2 regions of the Photorhabdus viridis genome follow, and region 1 is predicted to be linked to the other one. Evidence: predicted binding sites of a transcription regulator. Region 1 holds the regulator's gene; the other holds the start of a gene.
The links. Region 1 encodes sigma-54, which starts transcription at its own class of promoters, with help from an activator protein. Its sites were predicted from a motif close to GTTGGCACANNTTTCGCTNT; they were not measured.
Positions count from the first base shown of each region.

Region 1 (8,085 bases):
TGTCTCTTATTTCTTTAAGAATTGACAGATTGTTATTATTTTCGAACATTATAATTACCTCATAATGTATAGTGGTTAGTTGAAAAGTAATTGAAGATATAAAATTCCTGTCGCCATTTTGTCGCCATTTGGTTATCAAAGACAAAAAACCACTTGTGCGATAGTGGTTTTTTGTATTGATTTAATAGGGTTTTATCTGTGATATTCACCGGCAGCTTCTGGTTGGTAAAGTAATTCTAATACTTTGACCCGGGTTTCTTCGCCGTTTGGCAATTTCCAACTGATTTCGTCGCCAATACGAAGGCCCAATAATGCCGCTCCCAGAGGAGCCATAACAGAAAGCTGGTCTGAACTGTCTTGTAGTGACGCAGGGTAAACCAGAGTGCGCACTCGCTCTTCACTGCTTGTCAGATCAAGGAAACGAACCCGGCTATTCATAGTCACAACATCGGATGGAATTTCTGCTGGAGGTACAATCTCTGCACGATCCAGCTCCTCATTCAAAGCGTCAGCGATACTAGTATCTGCAAACGCTGGCTGTTCCAACAGGGAATCTAAACGTTCTGCGTCTAATTCGTTGATGATAATTGCTGGTTTAGTCATACCACACTCCAAATGGAATCCAACACAAAATAACACCCCGCACCGTGAGGAGGGGGGTGTTATTTAAAATGATTAACCTGATAGTAGGCTGTTCTTACTGGAAAAGAAAGAGATCATGATCACGAACTGTTTTGTGCTGCTAATGAAAGCAGTTAAGAACATGATAAGCCGAGGAGTGGGTGGTGTTATTCTTCGTCAAATCCTGCATCAAATAGATTAATGATAGCGGCAAGAGCCTGCTCTTCATCTGGACCACTGGCTTCAACTTCAATATAGCTGCCTTTTTCTGAATCCAGCATCAGCATGGCAATCACGCTGCTGGCTTCAGCTTCAACATGGCTATCATTGCGCAAGACAACATGAGACTCAAAGAGCTGTACCAGATCATACAGCTTCATTGCTGGCCGGGCGTGCATTCCCAGCCGGTTTTTGATTTCAAGTTTCTGTTTGACAGTCATTATTTCCGCTTTTCGAGAGTACGGTGGCGTGACTGTACGTTTTTGCCACGGGAGCGGAAATAGTCAGCCAGCTGCTCTGCCACATAAACAGAACGGTGTTTACCGCCGGTGCAGCCAATCGCCACGGTCAGATAACTGCGGTTATTGGTTTCAAGCATGGGCAGCCAAAGTTCAAGATAACTGCGGGTCTGATAGATGAAGTTATGCACTTCCGTATGACGGTCGAGAAAAGCGGCTACGGGACGATCAAGACCGGTCATTGGCCGTAGCTTTGGATCCCAGTGTGGGTTTGGCAGGAAACGTACATCAAAAACATAGTCGGCATCAATTGGAATGCCATGTTTGAAGCCGAAGGATTCAAACACCATGGTCAGCTCACGTTCCCGTTTGCCCAGCAGACGGGTCCTCAGCATCTCTGCCAATTCATGGACTGACATTTCGGAAGTGTCAATAATCAGATCTGCCCTTGAACGAAGTGGCTCCAGCAGATCGCTTTCTTGATCAATCGCGCTTTCCAGAGAAAGGTTTTTGCTTGATAGTGGATGGAGACGGCGGGTATCGCTGTAACGGCGGATTAGCGTATTACGGTCAGCATCAAGAAACAGTAATTGCGGTGAGAAACTGGTTGGTAGTTTAGTCAGGGCTTCTTCGAAAACTTCGGGGGATTCCGGCATGTTTCTTACATCAATACTGACAGCAGCGGAAATATCGCGGTCAGCCAGCGTATTGGCTAATTCCGGCAGCAACACTACCGGCAAGTTGTCTACACAATAAAAACCCATATCTTCCAGTGCGCGCAAGGCAACGGATTTACCCGAACCGGAACGGCCACTGACTATCATCAGCACCATGAGGCGACTCCCCTTAATTTCTCAGTGGTTATTATTATGAGCCACTGTTATCTGTTGCTCTCCATTCATTGCAACAGCTATTCAGTGATAATTGCGTAAAGTTCTTCATCACTTTGTGCCGATCTTAAACGGCGACAGAGATTTTTGTCTGCAAGGCGTTTAGCAATTAATGACAATGTGTGTAAGTGTGTCTGGCATTGATCGTTTGGAACCAGTAAAGCAAACAGCAAATCGACTGGCTGATTATCAATGGCATCGAAAGCAATAGGGTGTTCCAGATTGAGGAAAACGCCAACAGCTTGATCTGAGCTTTCTTCATCCAGTTTACCGTGAGGGATAGCAATACCACTGCCAATTCCAGTAGTGCCTACTTTTTCTCTGGTCAATATTGCTTCGAATACGATATTCTCGGGTAGTTTAAGCCGTTTAGATGCCAGCTCACTGATAATCTCTAAAGCCCGTTTTTTGCTCGAACAATGTACGTTATTACGCGTACATTCGAGGGAAAGTACAGAGCTTAGTAGTAAATCTGCTTGGTTATTCATTTTTCTATTCGCTTAGGTGCTTAATTGATACCGGATGCCATAGATTAGCTGTGGCATCCGGTATTTGTGCACTGTTTTACAGCAAAACTCCGCTGTTTTTACTACAGCTATTGTTAAATAACTGTTAATGTTGTCTCAGTTTATCTTTATGTTTGGTTAATTGACGAGCCAGTTTATCGACCAGTCCATCAATTGCTGCATACATATCTTCATGTTCTGAGGATGCGTGCAACTCGCCTCCGTTAATATGTACCGTGGCTTCGGCGATTTGTTGTACCTTTTCCACACGGAGGATTACCTGAGTCAGGTTGATCCTGTCGAAATATTGATCCAGCTTGCTGCATTTTGCAGTGATAATGTCGCGTAATGCATCAGTAATTTCAATATTGTGGCCGGTTATTTTGAGTTGCATATTGTCTTCCTTCTCTGTTCATTTCAAACCAGACGTTTACGTTGGTTTGATGGCGGAATGGATAACGACTCTCGATATTTTGCGACAGTCCGTCGGGCAACCATAATGCCTTGATCGGCTAGCATACTCGTCAGTTTGCTGTCACTTAATGGTTTGGCGGAGTTCTCCGCTGCTACCAGTTTTTTCACCAAAGCCCGTATTGCAGTTGAAGAGGCTTCGCCTCCACTTTCTGTATTAACATGGCTGGAGAAAAAATACTTCAATTCAAAAATGCCACGTGGGCTGTGCAGGAATTTTTGGGTAGTCACCCTGGAAATGGTAGATTCATGCATATCGACCTGGAAGGCAATATCTGCCAAAACCATGGGCTTCATATATTCTTCGCCATGCTCAAAAAATTCCTGTTGCTGTTCTACAATGCAGCGTGTAACTTTCAGCAGAGTGTCATTTCGGCTTTCCAGGCTTTTGATAAGCCATTTAGCTTCCTGTAGGTTATTGCGGATAAACTGGCTGTCACTTTCATTGTGTGTATGTTGCCCAAACTCCGCATAATGCTGATTAATGTGTAAACGCGGAATACTATCTGTATTCAATTCTACTTGCCAGTGTTCACTCTCTTTTCGAACCAGCACATCAGGGATGACATACTCTGATTCACCTGTGTTTACCGCCAAGCCAGGCCTTGGCTCAAGTGACTGAATTAAATCAATCACTTCTTTCAGTGTATCTTCTTTCAAGCGACTTAAACGGATTAAATTGCGGAAATCCCGATTACCCAGTAGCTCCAGATGTTCGCAGACGATCAGTTTCGCCTCTTTCAGATAAGGTGTTTCTGGTGGAAACATTGATAGCTGGATCAGTAGACAATCTTTCAGGTCACGGGCAGCGACACCGATAGGATCAAAATGTTGTACCTGTTTGAGCACGGTTTCCACTTCTGTCAGAGTCAGTTGATCGTCGCCAATGCTAGCAAGGATATCCTCCAGTGGTACAGTAAGGTAGCCTGTATCATCTACAGCATCAATGATTGATGTAGCAATTGCTGCATCTGTTTCCGTGAAAGGGGTCAGCCCTGCCTGCCACATCAAATAGTCTTGCAGGGTTTGGGCTGTTTCACCTTGGTAAAGAGGCAGGTCGTCATCACTATAGTCATTACGTGTACCGGAAGGTGTACCAGCTGTATAAATTTCATCCCAGCTGGCATCCAGTGGCAACTCATCTGGCATATCCTTTTGTTGCAGGGCATCAAGCGTATCCATAACGTCAGTTTCGTTGTCGGGAGATTCCTGATTACTGATTTCTTGATGATCTTCATCCTGCTCAAGCAAAGGGTTCATTTCTAACGCTTGCTGTATTTCCTGTTGAAGTTCAAGCGTAGAAAGTTGCAACAAACGAATGGCTTGTTGGAGCTGTGGTGTCATAGCCAGTTGCTGACTGAGCCTGAGTTGCAAACTTTGCTTCATAGCGTTAAATTAATTCTCCTGGCTGAATTAGAGCCGGAAACCTTCGCCTAAATAAACGCGCTTCACCTGTTCATTATTGAGGATATCATTCGGTGTGCCGTGAGCAATCAGCTGCCCTTGGCTGACAATATAAGCACGCTCACAGACATCCAATGTTTCACGGACGTTATGGTCTGTGATCAGGACGCCTAGCCCGTAATCTCTCAAATGCTGAATAATTTTTTTGATATCGATTACTGAGATTGGATCTACGCCGGCGAAAGGTTCATCCAGCAAAATAAATTTAGGATTGGCTGCCAGCGCGCGGGCAATCTCTACGCGGCGACGCTCACCACCGGAAAGTGATTGACCCAAATTGTCCCGTAGGTGGCTGATATGGAATTCCTCCATCAGCTCTTCGGCCCGTTCTTTCCGTTGTTTCTGAGTCAGATCCTGACGGATCTCCAATACGGCCATCAGATTGTCGAATACGCTCAGACGGCGGAAAATAGAAGCTTCCTGAGGCAAGTAGCCAATACCACGGCGCGCCCGTTCGTGAAGTGGCAGCAGGCTGATATCTTCGCCATCAATGGTAATTGTCCCGGTATCCCGTGAAACAATGCCTACGACCATATAAAAAGTCGTGGTTTTCCCTGCGCCGTTAGGACCAAGCAGGCCAACAATTTCACCGGAGTTCACGTTTAAGCTGACATTTTCAACGACTTTACGGCCTTTGTAAGCTTTTGCCAGGTTTTCTGCGTTTAGTATTGCCATATCTCGTTATTTACTCTTGTTGTTAACCGCAGGGCTTTCTTCTTGTAACTGAGAAGGTAACAAAACAGTTGTCACTCGTTTACCTTTGTCACTGAACGCTTCCATTTGCTGGGTTGGGACTAGGTAAGTGATACGGTCGCCTTTTATATTGCTGTCTAACTGTTCCAGATAGGCGTTGCCAGTCAGTGTAACCAGCTCCTTATCCATTTCGTAACGCATTTTGGCGCCGCGGCCTTTGATTGGTTTACCGCTGTCCTGTAACTGATAGAAAGTGACCGGATTACCAAATGCCTCAACAACCATTTTTTTAGAATCGCCATCCGGGCGGGTCACAACAACTTTGTCAGCGTGGATATCAATAGAGCCCTGTTTAACGATCACGTTTTCTGTAAATGTGGCAGTGTTCCCGGTCATGTCAAGGGATTGTTTAACGGAATCAATAGAAATTGGCTTCTGGGTGTCATCTTTCAGTGCCAGAGCGGGAAGGCTGACTGTAAAAATGGCACTAGCAATAAGAGCATTACGGATTCTGTTGTTCATGTTGGATTTCATAGTAGGTGTTAACCTTTTCAATCAGTTCAGCGGTTTTGTTCCGCAGATTGCCACGCATTTTCATTCCGACGGACTTCAATCCTACGCCAATCAGTGTGACCTGATCGTCGGATGAAACATCCTGAGTTACCAGATTGACGATAGCATTTTCTGTGGTCATACGCTGTAATTGTGTCGTATCAGTCAGGCTGTCAACCTGCACATCTCCGTAAAGATAGAGCATTCTGTCGTTGGTCAGTTTGGCTTTGTTCGCACGAACTGTCCATGTAGCAATGGCATTTGAGTCATATGTTGTTAATACCGGCTTGGTAAACCAAGTAAGTTTTGACTCAGTATAATTCTGGACGTCATCAGCGACCAGTTTGTATGTCAGCTTACCCGTAGGATCATAAACAAAGGTTATGGTTTCCTGGCTTTGGTATGTTGGCAGACTATTATCTGTATCAGAAGATGAGTTAGTCTCATCTGAATCAGATAAGTTCCAACCAATTAACGCCAGGGTGATTAACGTCAGTATTATAGCCAGCCAGGATTTGATTTTATCCATTCTCGTTTCGCTTCAACCTACTATATTGATAATCCTTTGGCCTCTTCCAGTTTATTCTGAGCGAAAAGCACCAAATCACAAAGTTCTCTTACCGCACCGCGACCCCCAGCAATCTGGGTGACATAATGTGCTTTTGGTAATAGCAGTGGATGCGCGTCTGCCACAGCGACAGATAAGCCCACTTGTTCCATGACCGGCCAGTCAATCAGATCATCACCGATGTAAGCAACCTGTTCTGGTGTTAGCTCCAGTTTATCTAACAGTTCTCTATACGCCAAAACCTTATCGCTTTGTCCTTGGTAAAGATGTGTAATGCCCAGTGTGTTTGCTCGATCTTCCAGCAATTTTGCCCGACGGCCGGTAATAATAGCGACTTCGATTCCTGAAGTGATCAGGCAACGAATCCCGTAGCCATCACGAACGTTAAACGTTTTCAATTCTTCGCCGTTATTGCCCATATATATCAGGCCGTCAGACATCACGCCATCAACGTCGCAAATCAGCAGACGGATTCTACCGGCTTTTTCAATAATGTCTTTATTAACTGGACCATAACAGGTATCCAGATAAATTAATTGGCTCATTAAGACGTTCTCTCAGGTTAAACTACGCCAGCTTGTAGCAGGTCATGCATATGTAATACACCAAGTAATTTATTTTCCTCGGTAACCAGTAAGGAAGTGATATGGCGTGACTGCATTAAGTTCAATGCATCAACGGCAAGGGCATTTGGTTTGATACGAATACCGCCAGCTGTCATAACAGCTGAAATTTTGACATTGTACAAATCAATTCCCATATCAAACACCCGCCGCAAGTCACCATCGGTAAAAATACCGTCAATATACATATTTTCATCGCAAACGACGGTCATACCCAGTTTTTGGCGGGTGATTTCGACGAGAGCTTCACGTAAAGAGGCATCGCGATTCACTCTTGGGATATCATCACCTGTATTCATTAAATCACTGACCAGCAGCAGAAGTTTGCGCCCAAGTGTGCCGCCTGGATGTGATAGTGCGAAGTCTTCAGCGGTAAAACCACGCGCTTGAAGCAATGCAACCGCTAAAGCATCACCCATAACCAATGTCGCCGTAGTGCTGGTTGTTGGCGCTAAACCTAACGGACAGGCTTCCTGTGGGACTTTGATACACAAGTGAATGTCTGCGGCTTTTCCCATACTACTGTTGTAATTGTTGGTCATGCAGATAAGCGGAATTTTTTGGCGTTTCAATGCGGGGATCAATGACAGAATTTCATTGGATTCACCTGAGTTTGAGATGGCCAAAATGATATCTTTAGGTGTAACCATACCGAGATCGCCGTGGCTGGCTTCTCCCGGATGAACAAAAAAGGAGGGGGTACCCGTACTGGCGAAAGTTGCAGCAATTTTACACCCGATGTGGCCGGATTTGCCCATCCCCATGACAATAACCTTACCTTCACAGTTGAACATCAGTTCACAGGTGCGGGCAAAATCTTCATTAATATATTGTTCAAGTTCTGCCAACCCATCACGTTCTATCTGTAAAACTTTCTTACCCGCTTGTTGGAAATCAATTTTAGGCATTTCTTTTTCCTACTAATTTGTGTTTATTCAATATTGTAATTGCAAATAAACAGCACGATAAAATAAGCGATAAAGCAGCTTAATAACAGGACACCTTTAAATCGGTTTAACCGGTGTTTACGACCCAGACAAAATGCAGCAAATATTGTGCTGGCTACCATCATCACCCAAAAATCACGGTGGAAAGATTCCGGGGAAATGGTTGCTGGCGAGAGTAATGCGGGAAGACCCAAAACAATTGATATATTGAATATATTTGAACCTATAATATTTCCGAATGCAATATCATCTTCCCCTTTGAACGCGGCTGCAATAGACGTCGCTAATTCTG
Region 1 is NZ_JBEJZY010000061.1:8,059-16,143, reverse strand. It holds gene rnk (nucleoside diphosphate kinase regulator) at 193-603, opposite strand; gene npr (PTS phosphocarrier protein NPr) at 789-1,061, opposite strand; gene rapZ (RNase adapter RapZ) at 1,061-1,912, opposite strand; gene ptsN (PTS IIA-like nitrogen regulatory protein PtsN) at 1,990-2,457, opposite strand; gene hpf (ribosome hibernation promoting factor) at 2,582-2,869, opposite strand; gene rpoN (RNA polymerase factor sigma-54) at 2,893-4,332, opposite strand; gene lptB (LPS export ABC transporter ATP-binding protein) at 4,360-5,085, opposite strand; gene lptA (lipopolysaccharide ABC transporter substrate-binding protein LptA) at 5,092-5,625, opposite strand; gene lptC (LPS export ABC transporter periplasmic protein LptC) at 5,606-6,184, opposite strand; gene kdsC (3-deoxy-manno-octulosonate-8-phosphatase KdsC) at 6,205-6,768, opposite strand; gene kdsD (arabinose-5-phosphate isomerase KdsD) at 6,786-7,754, opposite strand; gene ABR397_RS20255 (calcium/sodium antiporter) at 7,778-8,085, opposite strand, start outside.

Region 2 (8,085 bases), on a different contig from region 1:
TCTATATTCATCTTTCAAGAAGTTTTTTTGCAGAAAGGTAAAAAAAATTTCTTGATTGCATCGGGCATAAACCAAATAACACCTCATTTCATCAAAAAAAACACCTGCATAAGCAGGCGTTTTTATCGAATAAGTTTTCAGTTCATGGCTATTCATCGTCACGCAGAGGAACAATCAGCATATCAACATGAATAGTGTTAATTAGCTGACGTGCGGAGGACATCAGTTTGCTCCAAAAATCCTGATGATGACCACAAACAACCAGATCTATGTCATATTTCTTAATCGCATCAACCAATACCTGAGCCAGATCACCGCTACCGCTCAGGGTTTCCTGAATGTCATAATCCGTACCTGCGGAGAGATCTTTCAACGCATTGCGCGTCTCGTCAGTAATGCGTTGCTGCATATCACCGAGATTAACATCAATCAAACCGGTATAGAGATCGGAATAGTTAACATCAACATGGATCAGGGAAACTTTGGCACTGTACGGCTTTGCCGTGGAAATGGCTTTTTGTACCAATACCTGACTTTCCGGAGATAAATCAACAGCAACAAGAATATGTTTATAAGCCATAAGCGAACTCCTTCCATAATGCCGATTAATGAGTTGGCAGGGCAAATTGCCACTATCCTGTGTTTATTACTAGAACATTCACCAAACAACATATACTACAATCGCTATTCCTTCCACTTAATGGACAACGAAACTCGCTGGACATTTAAAATCCGGATGTCCATCAAAAGCTACTCTCTCCTTACTCCAACCCCAATTCTTTTAGTTTCCGTGTAATGGTATTTCGTCCCCAACCCAACAGCCGTGCAGCATTCTGCTTATGTCCTTGGGTATGTTTAAGCGCACAGTTAAGTAAAGTACGTTCCAGCAATGGTAAGGCTTCAGATAGCAGATCCTGTTGACCTTTCTCCAACGCATTTGTTGCCCAGTGAGCGAGTAGCTGCGGCCAGTTTTCCGGTATTGTTGTTGCCAATGTTGTTATGCTGGTTTCAGGGGGATGAGTTTCAAATAATTCAGATGGCAAATCTTGGACCAATACTTCCTGACTTGCCGCCATTACAGTCAGCCAGCGGCAGATGTTTTCCAACTGGCGAACATTGCCCGGCCAGGATAAGCGCATTAAAGCAATTTCTGCGTCAGGGTGGAGAATTTTTGCTTCTACGCCCAGCTCTTTGGCAGTTTGTTGCAGGAAATGGCGAGTTAGACGAGGGATATCTTCCACTCTGTCACGCAAGGGAGGTAACTGCATACGAATAACATTCAGGCGATGATACAGATCTTCACGGAATTGGCTTTTTTCTACCAGGCGTTCAAGATCCTGGTGGGTTGCAGCAATAATCCTCACATCCACTTTCACGGGGGCATAGCCGCCAACCCGGTAAAACTGGCCTTCAGCCAATACCCGTAACAGGCGGGTCTGAATATCTAATGGCATGTCGCCAATTTCATCAAGAAATAGTGAACCGCGATTGGCCTGTTCAAATCGTCCATGACGTATTTGATTGGCGCCAGTAAAAGCCCCTTTCTCATGACCAAACAGCTCTGATTCAATGAGATCTTTGGGAATCGCTGCCATATTAAGTGCAATAAATGGCTCATTGGCTCTTGGACTGTGGCGGTGCAGAGCATGGGCCACCAGCTCTTTCCCTGTACCGGATTCGCCATTAATCAACACACTGATCGAAGAGCGGGAAAGGCGGCCGATAATGCGGTAAACATCTTGCATAGCAGGCGCTTCACCTATCATGTCAGAAACTGGTGTCATGACCTGCGGATTTCTCGCGGGTTGATTCTGTTCGCGGGAGTGGCTAAGTGCGCGTTCCAGCAGTGCGACGGCTTCATCAATATCAAAGGGTTTTGGTAAGTAATCAAAAGCGCCTTGTTGATAGGCACTGACTGCGGCATCCAGATCAGAGTGGGCTGTCATAATAATGACCGGCAGCAACGGGTGACTCTGCTTAATATTATTCAGCAGGTGTAAGCCGTTCATTCCCGGCATACGGATATCAGAAATCAGGACATCAGGTGTGTTTTGGGTCAGTGCAGTCAGTACACTGTCAGCCTCTGCGAAACTGATGCATTCCATCCCCGCGCTATTTAGTGCTCGTTCAAGTACCCAGCGGATGGAGTCGTCATCATCAACGATCCAGATTTTTCCTCGTTCCATAGCTACCCTCTATTTTTTGATCGGTAAGTAGATAGAAAATTCTGTGTGCCCAGGCCAACTGGTAAATTCTATTTTACCTGAGTGCTGATCTATCAAGTTGCGGGCAATGGATAGGCCAAGACCGGTTCCGCCTTCATGAGCGCTGACCATCGGGTAAAACAGTGTGTCCTGAATCTGTGGCGGGATCCCTGGTCCGTTGTCTTCCACATCTATTCTGGCAGCCAGGCGATAGCGCTTACCGTGCAGGGTGATTTGGAAAGCGGTTCGGGTGCGCAGGGTAATGGCACCACCCTGTGCGCCCAGAGCTTGCAAGGCGTTACGGGTGATGTTCAGCAGCACTTGCTCAATCTGATCCGGGTAGTGAGCCAGTTCCGGCAGACTCGGATCGTAATCTTTTATCAGTGTGACGTTATCCGGCATTTCCAGCGAGACTAATTGATAAACCCGTTCAGCAACGTAGTGAATGCTTTGTTTAATTTGTTCGCCTGGGTGTTGTGGGCCAAGTAGCCTGTCTACCAGATGACGTAACCGGTCTGCCTGTTCAATAATCACTTGGGTGTATTCCTGCAAAGCAGGATCAGGCAGCGCTCTCGAAAGTAATTGCGCGGCTCCCCTCAGTCCGCCGAGGGGATTTTTGATTTCATGCGCCAGCCCCCGAACCAATTCCCGTGCCGCTATCTGCTGGGCTTGTTGTACCTGCTCTTGGCTTAACCGGCGTTGACTATCCATAGGCGCCAGTTCCAGCAAAATGAACTGCCCGGAAATGGGTTGGGCGCTGAGCGACATAATATGAGAGCGGTTATTAACCACTAACGTCACTTCGTTGTCAGTAAAACTCTGACCGCTGACTAAACTGGCGTGCATCAGCTTTGTATCCAGTGAAAAGTAACTGAACAGTACCGGAAGAGGTGTACCTAATAGTTTACGGGCACTCTGAGCTAATAATTGCAGCGCTGCATGGTTGGCATAGCGGATCACAAGATCGGTATCCAGCACCAGTACGCTGTTAATTAGTGAGTTTAATATTTGCCCGGTATCGGGTAGATTTTCCATTTTCATTCACTCTCCCGCCATACTCCCGCACCTTTTTGGTGCACTGTATCATATTCGAGCGTAAAACCCAGCCAAAGCCTGAGTTCAGGGAATAGGAAAAAGGCCCATCCGAAGATGGGCTAAAGGTTTCACGGCAACAAAAAATGATCAGCGGGAACGGCGCTGGTAATTACACACTGTAATACAGTTCAAATTCCAGTGGATGTGGTGTCAGGCGGACACGTTCCATTTCACTGTTTTTCAATTCAATATAAGCATCAAGGGCGTCATCGGTGAAGACACCACCACGGGTCAGGAACTCGCGGTCAGTATCCAATGCTGCCAGTGCTTCATCCAGAGAAGAAGCGACAGTTGGGATCTCTTTGGCTTCTTCCGGTGGCAGGTCATACAGGTTTTTATCCATCGCATCGCCCGGATGGATTTTATTGATGATACCGTCAAGGCCAGCCATCAACTGAGCGGCAAATGCTAAATAAGGGTTAGCTGCCGGGTCAGGGAAACGGACTTCAATACGGCGGGCTTTGGTGCTGGCGACAACCGGAATGCGGATGGATGCAGAACGGTTACGGGCAGAGTAGGCCAGCATTACCGGCGCTTCATAGCCCGGAACTAGACGTTTATAGGAGTTGGTTGTCGGGTTGGTAAATGCGTTCAGTGCACGGGCATGTTTGATAATACCGCCAATGTAGAACAGCGCCAGTTCGGACAAACCACCGTATTTGTCACCGGCAAACAGGTTGGCGCCGTTTTTAGACAGGGACATATGGCAGTGCATGCCGGAGCCATTATCACCAACCAGTGGTTTTGGCATGAAGGTGGCGGTTTTGCCGAAATTGTGCGCCACATTATGTACGACATATTTGTAAATCTGGGTTTCGTCAGCCTTTTTGGTCATGGTGTTGAAACGAGTCGCGATTTCATTTTGACCGGCCGTGCCAACTTCATGATGGTGAGCTTCCACAACCAATCCCATTGCTTCCATTGTCAGGCACATGGCTGAACGTAAATCCTGAGAAGAATCAACCGGAGGCAGCGGGGCGTAACCGCCTTTTACCGCAGGTCGGTGGCCTTTATTGCCGCCTTCGTATCGAGTTCCAGAGTTCCATGCTGCTTCAATATCATCAATATGGTAGTAGGAACCGGACATAGAACTGCCGAAGCGTATGTCGTCAAACAGGAAAAACTCAGGCTCAGGCCCACACAGGACGGTATCTGCAATGCCGCTTGAGCGCAAAAAGTCTTCAGCGCGTTTGCAGATGGAACGTGGATCACGTTCATAGCCTTGCATCGTGCCGGGTTCCAGAATGTCACAACGGAGGATCAGAGTGGCATCATCAAAGAATGGATCAAGCATGGCTGTACTTGAGTCTGGCATCAGCACCATGTCGGATTCGTTAATACCTTTCCAACCGTGAATTGAAGATCCGTCGAACATTTTGCCATCTTCAAAGAAGTCCGCATTAACCTGATGAGCAGGAATGGTCATATGTTGTTCTTTGCCTTTGGTATCAGTGAAACGCAAATCAATAAACTTCACCTGATGCTCTTCAATCATGGTTAAAACATGTTCAGCGGACATACTCGGTTTCTCCTGGTTTGTGCCGGTCTTGATAAAATGGTTTTAGATTAAGATGTAAAGAAAATACAGTTACATTGTTTTACCTTAACAAGGCTATTTACGCGTTTGCAAACTTGTCGTTGTAAAAAACAATCTTATTAGATGAGAAAAACAATTGCGAAAAGCGTGCCAACTTTCTGACACCTTGCAATATACTGTGTTATGGGTATCCCCATGGGGAGATACTTTAATATTTAGTAAAATTGCACTGTATTAGTGCGATTATGTTACTATCCTGCACCCCGTCGGTGCATTTTTATCAATAGTGCATCTTTTATAGGCGTGAAAGGGATCACAATTCCATTGGTATCAAGTTGTTAAGAACAGATTCTTGTGATCCTGTTTAGTCCCTCGACCAATGTGTGTACAATAGCGCGCTATTTCTAAATGCCTGAGGCAAAGTTTGTGATCGAAAAATTGCGTAATATCGCCATTATCGCGCATGTTGACCATGGTAAAACTACCCTGGTTGACAAGCTGCTGCAACAATCCGGTACTTTCGGTGACCGTGCGACAGCGACAGAACGTGTGATGGACTCCAATGACTTGGAGAAAGAGCGTGGAATTACTATCCTCGCAAAAAATACCGCCATTAAATGGAATGACTACCGTATTAATATCGTAGACACTCCGGGACATGCCGATTTCGGCGGTGAAGTAGAACGTGTTATGTCTATGGTTGACAGTGTACTGTTGCTGGTTGATGCCATGGATGGGCCTATGCCTCAGACCCGTTTTGTAACGCAGAAAGCGTTCGCTCATGGTTTAAAACCTATTGTTGTTATCAACAAAGTTGACCGTCCTGGCGCACGTCCTGATTGGGTTGTCGATCAGGTGTTTGACCTGTTTGTGAACTTGGGCGCGACTGACGAACAACTGGATTTCCCAATTATCTATGCATCTGCATTGATGGGAATTGCTGGTATTGATCATGCTGATATGGCCGAAGATATGACGCCGTTGTATCAAGCAATTGTCGATCATGTAGAACCACCAAAAGTTGACCTTAATGGTTCATTCCAGATGCAGATTTCTCAGCTGGACTACAACAACTATGTTGGTGTTATCGGTATTGGTCGTATTAAGCGCGGTACGGTTAAACCAAACCAGAACGTGACGATTGTTGATAGCGAAGGTAAAACCCGGAACGGCAAAATTGGTAAAGTTCTGGGCCATTTGGGTCTGGAGCGTATTGAGAGTGAGCAAGCGGAAGCGGGTGACATCGTTGCGATTACCGGTTTGGGCGAGCTGAATATCTCCGATACCCTGTGTGACGTCAGTGTTGTTGAAGCCCTGCCGCCACTGGCTGTTGATGAGCCGACGGTAAGCATGTTCTTCTGTGTTAACACCTCTCCTTTCTGTGGTCGTGAAGGTAAATATGTCACTTCACGTCAGATCCTTGAGCGCCTGAAGAAAGAGCTGGTTCACAATGTCGCACTGCGTGTCGAAGAAACCGAAGATCCAGATGCGTTCCGTGTTTCTGGCCGTGGTGAATTGCACTTATCTGTTCTGATTGAGAACATGCGCCGTGAAGGTTTTGAACTGGCGGTATCCCGTCCGAAAGTTATCTTCCGTGAGATCGATGGCCGCAAACAAGAGCCATTCGAGCAGGTGACTCTGGATATTGAAGAGCAGCATCAGGGTAATGTGATGCAGGCGCTGGGTGAGCGTAAAGCTGATCTGCGCGATATGTTGCCAGACGGTAAAGGCCGTGTGCGCCTTGATTACATTATTCCAAGCCGTGGTTTGATTGGCTTCCGGACTGAGTTCCTGACCATGACTTCGGGTACTGGCCTGTTGTATGCAACATTCAGTCACTATGATGATATTCGTGCGGGTGAAATCGGTCGCCGTCAGAACGGTGTGATGATTTCCAATGGTCAGGGTAAAGCGGTTGCTTATGCGCTTTACAGCTTGCAGGATCGTGGTAAGTTGTTCCTCGGTCATGGTGCGGAAGTGTATGAAGGCCAGGTGATCGGTATTCACTCCCGTTCCAATGACCTGACAGTTAACTGCCTGACAGGTAAGAAACTGACAAACGTCCGTGCGTCTGGTACTGACGAAGCGACAACCTTGTCTCCACATATTAAGAAAACCCTGGAACAGGCTCTGGAGTTTATTGATGATGACGAGCTGGTAGAAGTGACTCCTGTGTCGATTCGCCTGCGTAAACGCCATCTGACAGAAAACGACCGTCGTCGTGCGCATCGCAGCAAAGAAGCATAATCTTTTCTGCTATACAAATGCTTAGGGCGCCAATGGCGCCCTGAGTTTTTTGGGATCTATTTATTCAGTTAAATAGATCTGAGATTATTTACCCAGCAATTGATAATACGTTGGGTTGTCATCACATTGCCCGCCGCCACACTCCAAAATGGTAGAGATCAAATTTGCTGTAATCAATACGACAAATATCCCAATAATAATCTGACCGAAAACAGACTTACTTTCTTTTTCTTCGGTCGTTTTTTCCAGACTTTTCAATATCAGCATGACTGATATGGCGATAATAGCGATAACTGAGGAGATGAGAGCCCAAGTATAAAAATGTATACCAAAAAGTGCAGAACCATAACCGATATCGCCGGGTGTTATGTGTAAAAACACTTGTCGGATTGCAATAATTCCGGTCACGATACTGCCGATAAGCGCGATGCCATAATGTGCGCTTTTTATACCAAAACGGAGATTAAACAGGAAACCAAACCCTATCATGATCATACCTGTCCGCTGTAGCAGACATAATGGGCAAGGGAGTTCGGAAAGGACCAGTTGATAATAGAAAGCAACGGTAAGTGCAGCACTGATACCAAGTAACCCAATGATGTTGAATATTATGCCGTAGCTGATCGTCTGTTTTGTTGCTAATACCTGATTCATTAAATTGTCTCCCGTTAAAAAGACAGATTCAGCGAATCAGTCGCATGATGAATAAACCAGGCTATGGTAGTTACCAAGAGGAGACCCCATAGAGCATAGCTAGTTTTATTCTTTCCAACCAAGGTGGTTATGACCGCAAATAATGCGATCAAAAACGGTAAAAACATGTACATGGTTCACTCTCCTATAATGCTAAAAATATTCAAAACCTTCGCCTGAATAGATAGTCTTCTTCAGGGGAGGAATTCATAATATCAAGCTTGATATTGCTTGCTTCGATATAAGCGATCAATCATCCAAAGACCGGTTGACCATAAAGAAACACTTTGGTGCTGTTAATGAGGTCAA
Region 2 is NZ_JBEJZY010000025.1:50,259-58,343, forward strand. It holds gene uspA (universal stress protein UspA) at 149-580, opposite strand; gene glnG (nitrogen regulation protein NR(I)) at 762-2,186, opposite strand; gene glnL (nitrogen regulation protein NR(II)) at 2,196-3,245, opposite strand; gene glnA (glutamate--ammonia ligase) at 3,409-4,818, opposite strand; gene typA (ribosome-dependent GTPase TypA) at 5,245-7,083, shown strand; gene ABR397_RS12440 (disulfide bond formation protein B) at 7,168-7,737, opposite strand; gene ABR397_RS12445 (DUF5993 family protein) at 7,752-7,910, opposite strand.
Region 2: the regulator sigma-54 is predicted to act here: its motif matches at 4,972-4,991, upstream of glnA (glutamate--ammonia ligase).